DNA from 2 places in the Pectobacterium peruviense genome. Region 1 is predicted to be linked to the other one. Evidence: predicted binding sites of a transcription regulator. Region 1 holds the regulator's gene; the other holds the start of a gene.
What was found. The regulator ArgR, encoded in region 1, controls arginine synthesis, uptake and breakdown. The targets are predictions, from matches to a motif close to ANTGAATAAAAATACANT.
Positions count from the first base shown of each region.

Region 1 (6,657 bases):
CGTTTATCGCGGATGGGGAACATCACACGCTCGCGGAAGCGGTCATACATTCGGCCCTGATCGTTAGTCACCAGCATGCCGGCATCGTTCAATGTGCTGCGATCGTCATTATTGCGGCCAAAGCGCTTTAAAACATTATCCCAGCCGGGCGGAGCGAAACCAATCGCAAAATGGCTGATAACCTCTGCGCTTAAACCGCGCTGTTGCAGATACTGCAACGCTGGTGTTCCGATCGATTGGCTCAGTGCTTGCTGATAGAACCCGCTGAGCTGCCCCATCAATTCGTACAGACTTTGCCGTTGGTGACGCTCTAACTGGGTTGGGCCTGTGCCAGTTTCATAAGGCACTTCGAGGCCGTATTGCGTGGCAAGTTCTTCAATGGTTTCAACGAATTCGAGACGATCGTAATTCATCAAAAAATCAATGGCGTTGCCGTGTGCGCCACAGCCAAAACAGTGATAGAACTGTTTGTCACCGTTTACGGTGAATGAGGGGGTTTTTTCGTGATGGAACGGACAGCACGCATGGTAGTTTTTGCCCTGCTTTTTCAGTTTGACGCGCGCGTCAATGAGATCGACGATGTCGGTGCGAGCCAGCAGGTCATTAATAAATACGCGTGGGATTCGTCCAGCCATAAGCCCCTGGTGTATACCTTTCTGTAACGTGGTTACATTGGATATAGCTTATAAACGACAACAAGCCGCGCTTCCTTTAGGAAAGCACGGCCTTCGTATGCAACTGCTAAGTCTGCGGATTAATCACGCGTTGGAGGGAAACCCTCCTGAAAATTAATACAGACGAGTGCGGCGTGCGTTTTCTCGAGCCAATTTCTTCGCATGACGTTTCACTGCAGAAGCTTTGGCGCGCTTACGTTCGGTCGTTGGTTTTTCATAAAACTCACGACGACGAACTTCAGCCAGAACGCCCGCTTTTTCACAGGAACGTTTGAAGCGACGCAGAGCTACGTCGAACGGCTCGTTTTCACGTACTTTAATTACCGGCATGTGCCTCTCACCTCAATAAATTCGGTTTGCCGCTGGCCTTGTGCCAGCCTTTTCAAAATGGTGCGGAATTCTACTGCAAACGTGACGCCTTTGTAAAGCATTGCGGTGATCATAAAACACCCAACCGCGGCCAGCGCAGAAATCAGGTCGCTTATGGTAGACTATCCGCAGTTTGAAGCAAGCGGCATTTTACGAATGCTCGTATCGTCATCAAAGTAGGAACAGCAATGCGCGTATTGGGTATCGAAACATCCTGTGATGAAACCGGAGTGGCTATTTATGGCACGGAAGTGGGTTTGCTCGCCAATCAGCTATACAGTCAGGTCAAATTACATGCTGATTACGGTGGCGTAGTACCTGAGCTAGCCTCACGCGATCACGTGCGCAAAACGGTTCCTCTGATTCAAGCGGCGCTGCGTGAAGCCGGGTTACAGGCTGACGATATCGATGGTGTGGCTTATACCGCCGGCCCTGGTTTGGTTGGCGCGCTATTGGTGGGCGCGACGGTCGGCAGGTCGTTGGCGTTCGCTTGGGGCGTGCCAGCGGTTCCTGTGCATCATATGGAAGGGCATTTGCTGGCGCCGATGCTGGAAGATAACCCACCAGCGTTCCCCTTCGTGGCGCTGCTGGTTTCTGGTGGTCATACGCAGCTCATCAGCGTGACAGGCATTGGCGAATACCGCTTGCTGGGCGAATCGGTTGACGATGCGGCGGGTGAAGCGTTTGATAAAACGGCGAAGTTGCTGGGATTGGATTATCCCGGTGGTCCAATGCTATCGAAAATGGCGCAGGCAGGTGATTCTCAACGTTTTACATTCCCGCGTCCGATGACCGATCGTCCGGGGTTGGATTTCAGTTTTTCTGGGCTAAAAACGTTTGCTGCCAATACGATTCGTAGCAACGGTGATGACGACCAAACGCGTGCCGATATTGCGCGTGCTTTTGAAGATGCCGTCGTGGATACGCTGGCCATCAAGTGTCGTCGTGCATTGGATGATACGGGCTTTAAACGACTCGTCATGGCCGGTGGTGTGAGCGCAAATCGGACATTGCGCCAGCGCTTAGGTGAAGTAATGGCAAAACGCGGTGGTGAAGTGTTTTATGCGCGTCCCGAATTCTGCACGGATAATGGTGCGATGATTGCCTATGCGGGCAGCGTACGTCTGCTGCATGGCGCAAGCCAGACGCTGGGCGTATCCGTTCGTCCACGTTGGCCGTTGGCTGAATTACCTGCGGTGTAAAAATGCCTGAACGATACTCGCTACGTGTAGCGGCCTACACGTAGCGAGGAAGGCGCAGCAAAGAATTGAGTAACCAAAAAACGGCAGCGGACAAGTGGAATTACAGCTCTTGTTCGAAGAGTACCAGAATCGCTTCGTAAAGCTGTTTGACGCTGAAGCCTCTTGCTGGGGTGGTGAAGATGGTGTCATCACCAGCGATAGTGCCAAGAATCCCTTCTGACTTCCCTAGTGAGTCCAGCAGACGAGCAATGAGCTGTGCGGCACCTGGGCTGGTATGTATGACGACGACCGAGTCGTTGTAGTCAACGTCGAGCACAAGGTTCTTCAGCGGGCTGGATGTGGTAGGGACGCCGAGTTCAGCAGGGAGGCAATACACCATTTCCATTTTTGCATTGCGTGTGCGCACCGCGCCAAATTTCGTTAGCATGCGTGACACTTTGGATTGGTTGATGTTTTCAAATCCTTCGTCTTGCAATGCCTGAACAATCTCACTTTGAGAGCTGAACTTCTCTTCCTTTAACAGCGCTTTGAACGCTTTAACGAGGTCTTCTTGTTTTGTCGAATTTCGCATTCTGCACCGGATTAATTGTTATGGTTAATCTTTCTATTATGCAGTTGTGTGAATTTTTATGCAATTAAATCGCCTATAATTCCAGTCTATTTCCCCATATATGCGCTAGTCGCTGTTTTCAAAAAAATTCATCCTATCGGGTAGTCCGAGAAATGCGTCCTGCGTCACATAAAAGTAAATCAAATGTTATCAGAATGATGTTGTTTGGACGCCATTGATCGGTGTAATGTAGCCCACTGGTTAAACGCACGTGAATGAACACCACGTTATAGCTCAATAGCTTATTAACTTTACTTACCTTTCAAACGAATGATTGTTTTTGATTTATTATTAGAGACATAGCGAATTTTTTGTCTCTCGTTCATTTGTAGAAAAATAAGTAGACTGATTTTATCCCCATTTTTATATTCTGTTTATAACCAAATGAATTCACGGCACTTTTTTATTTTACGATAATAAGGAGTTTAGGATGAAAGTTGCAGTTCTCGGAGCAGCAGGTGGTATCGGTCAGGCACTCGCACTCCTCCTCAAAACCCAGCTTCCTTCAGGTTCAGAACTATCCCTCTACGATATCGCTCCGGTAACGCCGGGTGTTGCCGTCGATCTGAGCCATATTCCTACAGCAGTGAAGATCAAAGGCTATAGCGGTGAAGATGCTAAACCGGCGCTTGTTGGCGCGGATATCGTGCTGATTTCCGCAGGTGTGGCACGTAAACCTGGTATGGATCGTTCCGATCTGTTCAACGTCAATGCTGGCATTGTGCGTAATCTGGTTGAGCAAATTGCGGTTACCTGCCCGAAAGCCTGCATCGGTATCATTACCAACCCAGTGAACACGACCGTTGCCATCGCAGCCGAAGTGCTGAAAAAAGCCGGCGTGTATGACAAAAACAAACTGTTCGGCGTAACCACGCTGGATATCATCCGTTCCAACACGTTCGTTGCTGAGCTGAAAGGCAAACAGCCGCAGGATATTAATGTGCCGGTTATCGGCGGGCACTCTGGCGTGACGATTCTGCCTCTGCTGTCTCAGGTTCCTGGCATTAGCTTCAGCGAGCAGGAAGTGGCCGATCTGACCAAGCGCATTCAGAATGCGGGCACCGAAGTTGTTGAAGCCAAAGCAGGTGGCGGATCGGCAACGTTGTCTATGGGTCAGGCTGCTGCGCGTTTTGGTCTGTCTCTGGTTCGCGCGCTGCAAGGTGAAAGCGGTGTGGTTGAGTGTGCATACGTTGAAAGCGATGGCAAACATGCGCGCTTCTTCGCACAGCCAATTTTATTAGGCAAAGATGGTGTCGCTGAGCGTAAAGATATCGGCGCATTAAGTGCGTTTGAGCAAAACGCACTTAACAGCATGCTGGATACGCTGAAGCAGGATATTGAGTTAGGCGAGACGTTCATCAAGTAATTGATTACCCGTCATACTTCAAGCTGCATGTGCGTTGGCAATACTTGGCTCATTTCTGAGCCTCGCCCTAGAGGGCCGTCGCAAGCGACGTTCAAATTGGCTAAGCCAATTTTTCCTCGCTCACCCCAGTCACTTACTTATGTAAGTGACTGGGGACTCTCTGCGTCGCCGCCTGCCTGCAACTCGAATTATTTAGGGTATTATTGAATGTTAATAATACGCAGAATAAAAAGCCGGAGATGTCTATCTCCGGCTTTTCTTTTTTAATCGGGGCGGATGAGTTTTTTTCTATCGATGAGCTCATTGGTCTCTGGATTGTAGTACCGGCTGGGCCAAATCTCTGATGGATGAATACTCAGCGCATCGGCGATAAGCCATTCTCCCTTGGGCCAAGGGCGTGAGAGCGCGTTGGCTAGCGTAGATGAGCTTAATCCGGCCGCTCGCGATACCGCCGCCAGCGTCGTATTTTTCTTGCGCAGTGCAGCAATGATATCAGCGGGATGCCAGTCTTGTTTCCTTAAAATCATAATCCTTCCCTTATTTGCTATAAGACGACTGTAGATTAGTGGTATAAATAACGGATGTTAGTTATATGCCGAGCTAACATGACATTATTATTTGGAAATAATATAGCATTAATTTTTCTTAAAATTCTCAATTAATTTCCAAATAAGCGCGTTTTTGTTAGGGATGGCACTATCAGGATGAATGGCAATGAAAAAAGAGTGGTTTGCTACCAGCGAATTGGTTGGAGTCGGCGGCCTTCCGAAATCAAGACAAGGATTAAATAAGCGCGCCCGCGAGGATGGATGGGAGAAACGCCGCCGTAAAGGCGTCCAGGGAAGAGGAGTGGAATACTCAATTCATAGCTTGCCGGATACGGTAAAAAAGTCCCTATTACTCGAAAACGAGCCTTCCGCCTACTCGGCGAAACAGCCTGCGGCACTAGCCGTATGGATGCAGATTTATCAGCAACTATCTGAAAAAGAAAGAGATGAGCTAATCGCTTATATTTTGCGAATCGGTGTGTCCGCCACACTGAGCCAGTTAGGTATTACGCCGTCGGATGAGGAACCACTCTCATCAATGGTGATTGACTGATTCGCTGCTGACGATCTCTCCGAACGTTAATCATCAGCGATGAAAAGAAGCTGTATTTTCTTTTGTTTTGTCGCATTTTTTTTAGCTGCGGTGTTTGGGCATCGCGCTAGATTTCATCATTTCTTCTATGTCTTAGGTGTGTCGGTAACGTGTAAGGGTTAGCAGTTTAGGTAATTATAGTCTATTATATGGAAACTTTTGGGCGAGTTGACGTAATGCCTGTTCAAAACAAACAAGGGAGTGACGAGTATGGACAAAGAATGGTTTGCAACAAGTGAGCTGGTTGGCGTAGGTGGATTGCCTAAATCACCGCAGGGGCTGAACAAACGGGCGCGTGACGACGGTTGGGAAAAGCGCAGGCGGAAAGGGGTTCAAGGGCGTGGCGTCGAGTACTCCATTCGCAGTTTGCCGAATGAAGTCAGGCATTCTCTGTTAGTGAAAGAGAATCCGCCAACAGAATATTATCGTATTGATAATGAGCCGACCCTGCTGTCGTCATGGGTGCATATTTTCCATCAGCTATCCGTTGATGAGCGAGCCCGACTGATTAATTTCATCTTGCGTGAAGGAACAATAGCGATGTTGTCTCGACTGGATGATGTCACGCTCGATCAAACCGCCTAGTCTGTCGAGCGAGTAGCGCTGCAAGGCAGCGCTACTTAGGCCGAATCTGAATCAACGATCTTGTCAGATAAAATCCCACACCACGTTAGAAATCGCGCTGTACTGCCAAGTGGGCGAGGCCTTCAAGCGCCATGCGGTATGGTGTTTCTGGTAGATGCTGTAGTGCGCTGATTGCTTTATCAGCCTCTTCTTCAGCACGCTGACGCGTATAATCAAGCGAACCACATTGTTGCATCGCGGCAAGAACCGGTTCCAGCAAATGACGTCCGTTTCCTTCTTCAATCGCCTTACGAATCAGCGAGCTCTGTTCCGCATTACCTTTACGCATGGCATGCAACAGTGGCAGCGTTGGTTTGCCTTCATTGAGATCATCGCCCGTGTTTTTGCCTAGCGTTTTACCGTCAGCACTGTAGTCAAGCAGATCGTCAATTAACTGGAACGCGGTGCCCAGATAGCGGCCATAGTCCTGAAGTGCTTTTTCTTGCTCTGGCGTAGCGCTCGCAAGGATGGATGAAGATTGCGCTGCGGCTTCAAATAAACGCGCTGTTTTGCTGTAAATGACGCGCATATAACTTTCTTCGGTGATATCCGGGTCGTTGCAATTCATTAACTGCAAGACTTCTCCTTCAGCAATCACGTTGACTGCTTCTGACATCAGTGCCAGCACGCGTAAGGATTCGAGGCTGGTCATCATCTGGAAGGCGCGGGTAT
Region 1 is NZ_CP161826.1:4,223,786-4,230,442, reverse strand. It holds gene dnaG (DNA primase) at 1-635, opposite strand, end outside; gene rpsU (30S ribosomal protein S21) at 789-1,004, opposite strand; gene tsaD (tRNA (adenosine(37)-N6)-threonylcarbamoyltransferase complex transferase subunit TsaD) at 1,232-2,245, shown strand; gene argR (transcriptional regulator ArgR) at 2,346-2,816, opposite strand; gene mdh (malate dehydrogenase) at 3,286-4,221, shown strand; gene DUT67_RS18995 (helix-turn-helix transcriptional regulator) at 4,485-4,748, opposite strand; gene DUT67_RS18990 (DNA-binding protein) at 4,936-5,322, shown strand; gene DUT67_RS18985 (DNA-binding protein) at 5,572-5,946, shown strand; gene ispB (octaprenyl diphosphate synthase) at 6,032-6,657, opposite strand, start outside.

Region 2 (6,657 bases), 210 kb from region 1:
ATGAACATCACAACTGTGTAGGCACAGTTATCAGCGTCAGACACGTCAGGATCATCACGCCGACCTCGTTGCTGAATGGAACAATAATGCAACACTCCACCTTCGAGTCCCCTTCTAAATTATTTACCGAGAAGGAATGGGAGGTTATTTATCTGTTGGTCTGTGGGATGATGCTTAAAGATATAAGCAGCATCCTTTCAATCACTGTCGATGCCGTTAACAGCAGACTCCGAAGCTGCTACAGAAAAACAGGCTTGAATTCACTATCAGGCCTAAAAGAATACTGTAGAGATAACAGTTTTGATAACTACATCCCACTGTTCTTTCTGAAAAAAGGACATATCATTATCCGAGGCTAACCTGATGGATCCAGATTTGACTCCTGTTGAGTATTACTTTGATAACTCTTTGTTTGGCTGGGCAATAAAGGACTGCAACTCCCAGTATGTTTATGGCAATAAGATGGTATGTCAGTATTTCGGCGTAACAGAAAATAACCTTTTAGGTTGTCTCGACACTGACTTAACGCCCGATGTCAGCGAGCACTACGACCATATACTGTATGACGATCAAAAAATATTGACCACAAATGAAATGAGTATCGTCCTCAAAACATTTGATTACGGAAGACAAAATAGACTCAGGTCTTTTCTGGTGGAGAAGCGTCCTTGGCGGCTCAATGATGGCAATGACGGTATTGTTTGCACTTACATAGAAATCACCAATGTTTACTTTTCAACCTTTCTTATGCCACGCGAAAGGAAGCCCTTTGTGTTCACTCGACCGGCAAATATTTTTACAGACAAAGAGTGGGAAGTCGTTCTTTTGCTACAGTGCGGGGTGAAGCAGAACGGTATTCCGGACATACTTGGTATAAGTCCTTCAACGCTTCGTAATAGGATAACGCGTTGCTGTGATAAAACAGGTGTGACAAATAGCGCCACCCTGATCCAGCACTGCAACCAAAAAGGATGGGATAACTACATTCCCCCTTTTTTTCTGATAAAAGGGCATGTGTCGATTACCTGAGGGCCTGCCCACCTCTGATCTGTTTTTAAAACACATCAAAGGCAGGCTAAACCTTAATCCTGTACCAGCGTGGCGACCATCACCGCTTTGATGGTGTGCATGCGGTTTTCCGCCTGATCGAACACGATGCTGTGCGCGGATTCAAAGACTTCGTCCGTGACTTCCATTCCACCGTGCAGGCCATACTGCTCTGCCATTTGCTGACCCATTGTGGTCTGGTCATCATGGAACGCAGGCAGGCAGTGCAGAAACTTCACCTGTGGATTGCCCGTTGCGGCGATCATCGCCGTGTTCACCTGATACGGCCTCAGTAGTGCGATACGTTCTTTCCAGGTTTCTTTCGGTTCGCCCATGGAAACCCAAACGTCGGTATAAATGAAATCTGCGCCTGCAACGCCTGCGGCGATATCTTCCGTCAGGGTTATGCTACCACCTGTTTGCTCCGCCGCTGCCTGACACTCAGCCACCAGACCGGCGTCCGGCCAGCAGGCTTTTGGCGCAACAAGACGTAAATCCAGCCCGGTCAGCGCCGCTGCTTCCAGCATGGTGTTACCCATGTTGTTACGTGCATCGCCAGCGTAGACGAGCGTCATGTCTGACAGCGCTTTACCCGGTAAATGTTCCTGCATCGTCAGCAAATCTGCCAGCAACTGCGTGGGATGGAATTCGTTTGTCAGCCCGTTCCACACTGGAACGCCAGCATATTGCGCCAGCGTTTCGACAATCTGCTGGCCGTAGCCGCGATATTGAATGCCGTCGTACATTCTTCCCAGTACGCGTGCGGTATCTTTGATGGATTCTTTATGACCGATTTGGCTACCGCTCGGGCCGAGATAGGTCACCTGCGCGCCCTGATCGTATGCAGCAACTTCGAAAGAGCAGCGAGTACGAGTCGAATCTTTTTCGAAGATGAGTGCGATGTTTTTACCTTGCAGGCGGCGGGTTTCGGTCCCGTTTTTTTTATCGGCTTTCAGTTTCGTTGACAGGGCTAAAAGATTGGCAATTTCTGCGGGTGTAAAATCCATTAACCTTAAAAAGTGACGCTTGTAGAACGGTTGCATGATGTACCTCTCCATGTGATCCAATAGCATTGATTGAATTAAAATTCACTTTATATGTGTAATTATTCAAATTCAAGTGGTGATATCAAACTTTGTGGTGGAGCAAGCTGCAGGGCTGTGGGACAATAAGTAATATTACGTCGATTAATGAGGACTGAGGCATGGCAAACCGCGAATTACTGGAAGAGCAACGGGAAGAGACACGCCTGATCATTGAAGAACTGCTGGATGATGGCAGCGATCCTGACGCGCTCTATACCATTGAACACCATTTCTCTGCTGAGAAGTTTGAAGTGTTGGAAAAAGTCGCTGTAGAAGCCTTCAAGCTGGGCTATGAAGTGACGGATGCGGAAGAACTTGAAGTGGAAGATGGCGTGTTGCTGATGTGCTGCGATGCTATCAGTGAAGTTGCGCTGAAGGCGGAACTGATCGACGCACAGGTAGAACAGCTGTTAGAGCTGGCAGAACGCCACGGTGTGCATTACGACGGTTGGGGCACTTACTTCGAAGATCCAGATGGTGAAGGCGAAGAAGAAGGCGATGATGAAGATTTTTATGACGAAGATGATGACGGCAAACGCCATTAATCCCCGTCATACTTCAAGCTGCATGTACGTTGGCTTTCCTCGTTCACCCCAGTCACTTACTTGAGTAAGCTCCTGGGGATTCACTGCGTCGCCGCCTGCCTGCAACTCGAATTATTTAGGGGATAGCTTGTAAATTCCCGAAAGAACACGCTCACCGAATGCCGCAGGAATACCCTGCGGCGTTTTTATTTGCCATTACAGCAGCTTCAGCATCGTCACTTCACAATCGGTATGGCCCGTGTTGCCCATTGAATGGGGAATCGGATCGAAGCCCAGAGATTCATACAACCGAATTGCACTGGTCAGGTGGCCGGTTGTTTCCAGATAGCAACGGCGAAAGCCGTGCTGACGAGCAAAATCAAGCGCCTGTATCGCCAACTGACGTGCCAGTCCTTTGCCGCGCACGACGGGTAGAAAATACATTTTCTGTAATTCACATACATCTTCTTCTCCCGCGACCAGCGGGGCAATGCCGCCACCGCCAACCACGCGTCCCTCATATTCAACAATCCAATAGGCGCTTTTTGGCTGGTTATACAGGGCAAACAGCTTATCCAGATTAGGATCGGAAACGGTATAGCCTTTGTCGGCCGTCAAACCAAATTCGGCAGAAACTTGACGGATGACCTGAGCGATAGCGGCATCGTCCTGCGCGGTGATTGGGCGTACCTGAAGATTGGCGGAGGTCGCGGTTGTCATAATACGTACTCTTGTTCTTACGGTTGACGAGGGTAATAATCTTGGCCGATTGTAATACCATTTCAGACCACATTGATGCAACGTCTATACCCGCCATACTTCACGTTACCTCTGTGTTGGCTACTCTGCTGGTTTCTCTATTCCCTGTAATTAATAAGTATATGAACTTGTTTGATTTCTGTTAACTTTTATTGTTGTCATTAACAGGACATGCTTAAATAAGCCGCTTTTTGTATGCCAATAACGTGTTGAATGATGCGTTTATGAGGCTTATTTCTTTTAGGATGAAAGGTTTATGACAATCAAGACTTCAGAAAATAGCACGCAGCATCGCGTGCAGTTTCATGGTAAAGCTGGGGAATATTTTGCAATTTGGCTGGTAAATGCGTTATTAACGGTCATCACTCTGGGTATTTATTCTGCCTGGGCTACAGTGCGCCGCCGCCGTTATTTTTACGGTAATACGGAAATTAACGGTGACCGCTTTGATTACCATGCCCAGCCTATTCAGATCCTTAAAGGGCGCTTGCTGGTTATCGGCGGCCTTATTCTGTTTTATATCGTAATGATGATGTCACCAACGCTGGGGACGATTCTCGCGTTGGCATTTGCTGCACTGATTCCGATCCTCGTGATCCGCAACTGGCGTTATGACGCCATTATGTCTAGCTACCGCGGCATCCGTTTTAATTATCATTGCCAGACGGGCCGTGCATATTGGGTCTTATTGCTTTGTCCTATCCTGCTGTTGCTGGCTTTTTATATCGCTCTGGTTGTTGTTGTCATGATCGGTATGCAGAGCAATAGCCCTATTCTGATTGGGTTCATTGCGCTGGCCATTGCTATTCCAGGGTTTGCCGCAGTAAATGGCATCATGAAAATGATGCAGCTCGATTTCTATGTGAATAACCTGTTCTTCGGCAAAACAGCGTTTAAAGCAGAATTGACGAAAGCGGTATTTATTAAGTTCTCCCTGATTAGCCTGCTGATTTTTGTTCCTTTCCTGATCGCGGCGCTGTCATTCATGAGCTCGTTCTTTTTCACGTTTTTCCAAACGATCATGATGGGCGGTGGAAATGAAGAACTTGTACTAATGATGCTGCTGAGTAATGTCTTTAATTTTGTCATGATGATCATTGTGACGTTGCTGGGCGTGCTGGTTTCCAGTAGCTATCTGGTCGTCGCACAGCGTAATTATCTGTTTAACCAGACCTCGCTGAACGGTGGTGTGAAATTGCACTCTTCCATGCAAACGATGTCTTACATGGGGCTGCTGATAACCAATAGCCTGATCACTATTTTCTCTTTGGGTTGGGCTGCACCGGTGGCAGAGATTCGTCATGCACGTTATCTCGCGAATGCCACTGCGGTTGAAGGCGATCTGGAACTGCTGCACGTTCAAGCACACCAAGACACAGCAAACAGCGCACTGGCCGAAGAAGCGGTACAAGCCCTTGATTTGGGTGTCGGTCTATAAGGCTGTAATATGAATATTGAGGGGCATTATCAATACCCCGGATTGGCGGCCCGCGTGGCCGCTTCTCTTCATTTAACGGACAATGGTTCGACGATGGTGCTGAACACCGGGTCATCGAACACAACATTTGCGTTGGAGCAGGTCACGGTTTCCGATGCGCTGGGTTCCATTCCTCTGACGCTAACCTTTCCTGACGGCGGCCGTTTTGTGCCTGCCGACGATCCCACCTTTCGCGCGTGGTATTCTGCGCGGCGTCGACCAGGGCTTGTTCATCGCCTGGAACGGCATAAGCGTGGCGTCATTCTCACGCTATTTGCCACGATTTTGATCGTCATAAACTACGTTTACGTGGTGCTGCCTTGGGCGAGTTCCGCACTGGCGCTACGCATTCCTACCGTTATCGAACAGCAACTGGGACAAAATACGCTGAAGCTGCTGCGGCACAGTGATTTTAAGCCTTCCAAGCTGCCTATTGAACGCCAACAAGAGATGCAAACGCTGTTTCAACAGGTAATGCCTGCTGACATGCGGGAAGATAAAACGCCGCTGCGTCTTGAGATCATGTCTGCGCCTATCGGACCCAATGCCTTTATGCTGGCAGATGGCACCTTGATTATCAGCGACGATCTGGTGAAGCTGGCGAAAAGTGATAACGAGTTGGCCGCGGTGATGCTGCATGAAATGGGGCACCACGCCTATCGCCACCCAATGCGCATGGTGGTGCGCTCATCGCTGGTGTCGCTGACGTTCATGTGGATGACGGGCGATGTCAGTGGAATCGGCGATACCGTATTGCAGTCTGCCGCCTTCATTAACGAAATGCAGTTTTCCCGAGATATGGAGCGGGAAGCCGATGCATGGGCAATAGCAGAAATGCAGCAGCAGGGACGTTCACTTCAGTCAATGCAGGCAATGTATCAGGCCTTGATCGCTAAAGACCGCAGTCAGGATGAAATTGATTCGCTGGATTTACCTGACTGGCTGAGTACGCACCCGGATATGGATGAGCGTCTGGAAACGATTGAAAGAGAAATGAATAAGCACTAATCCTAAAATCTTGATTCCCAACCCTTAATTAACCTCCTGTCTGATGTCGATCGTGTGCGGTGTCACCGCACACGATACCCTTTCTGTTAGAAATCTGAGCGAAAAAAAATGCGCCTTGCTGTTTTTATGCGCGTCTATTTCGAATTGGGGATAGGAGCAATGTGGTAGGGCGCTTAGGCAGGAATACGTTAAATATCATCCTATTAAAAACTTCTTGTAGAATCTCTCGTGATAAATAAAAAAATCAGAGAATAATCTCTTTTTATTATTAGTCCGCTTATGTTTATTGGGATTTTTCCTAATAGACATTAAAATCGCGGCTTCACGACTTCATGATTACCGAAGAGCTATTTATGGTTAACCGAATTCTATCAGGGGTGGTGGGTGCATTTCTGTTAATGCTGTCACCATTAACGCATGCACAGACCAATTTTCCGGAGCCTAAAGAAGGCGACTGGATCGCGTCAGAATTTACCTTCAACAACGGCGAAAAATTAAAAGATCTGCGAATTCACTATTACACCATCGGTGATAAAACCAAGCCCGCGGTGTTATTGCTGCATGGAACGAACCAGCCGATTAAAGCACTGTTAGCAAATGGCTTTGGCGGAGAACTTTTCGGGCCAGGTCAGGCGCTGGATAGCAGCAAATACTTTATTATCATGCCGGAGAGCATTGGTTCTGGAAAATCCTCCAAACCTTCAGACGGCTTACGGATGAAATTCCCACAGTACGATTATAACGATATGGTGCAGGC
Region 2 is NZ_CP161826.1:4,434,798-4,441,454, reverse strand. It holds gene DUT67_RS19960 (helix-turn-helix transcriptional regulator) at 1-359, shown strand, start outside; gene DUT67_RS19955 (PAS domain-containing protein) at 364-1,029, shown strand; gene argF (ornithine carbamoyltransferase) at 1,083-2,090, opposite strand; gene rraB (ribonuclease E inhibitor RraB) at 2,252-2,677, shown strand; gene DUT67_RS19940 (GNAT family N-acetyltransferase) at 2,873-3,376, opposite strand; gene DUT67_RS19935 (YjgN family protein) at 3,672-4,853, shown strand; gene DUT67_RS19930 (M48 family metallopeptidase) at 4,863-5,900, shown strand; gene DUT67_RS19925 (alpha/beta fold hydrolase) at 6,254-6,657, shown strand, end outside.
Region 2: argF (ornithine carbamoyltransferase) is a predicted target of ArgR. The motif match lies at 2,123-2,140, and genes of this name have one in related genera.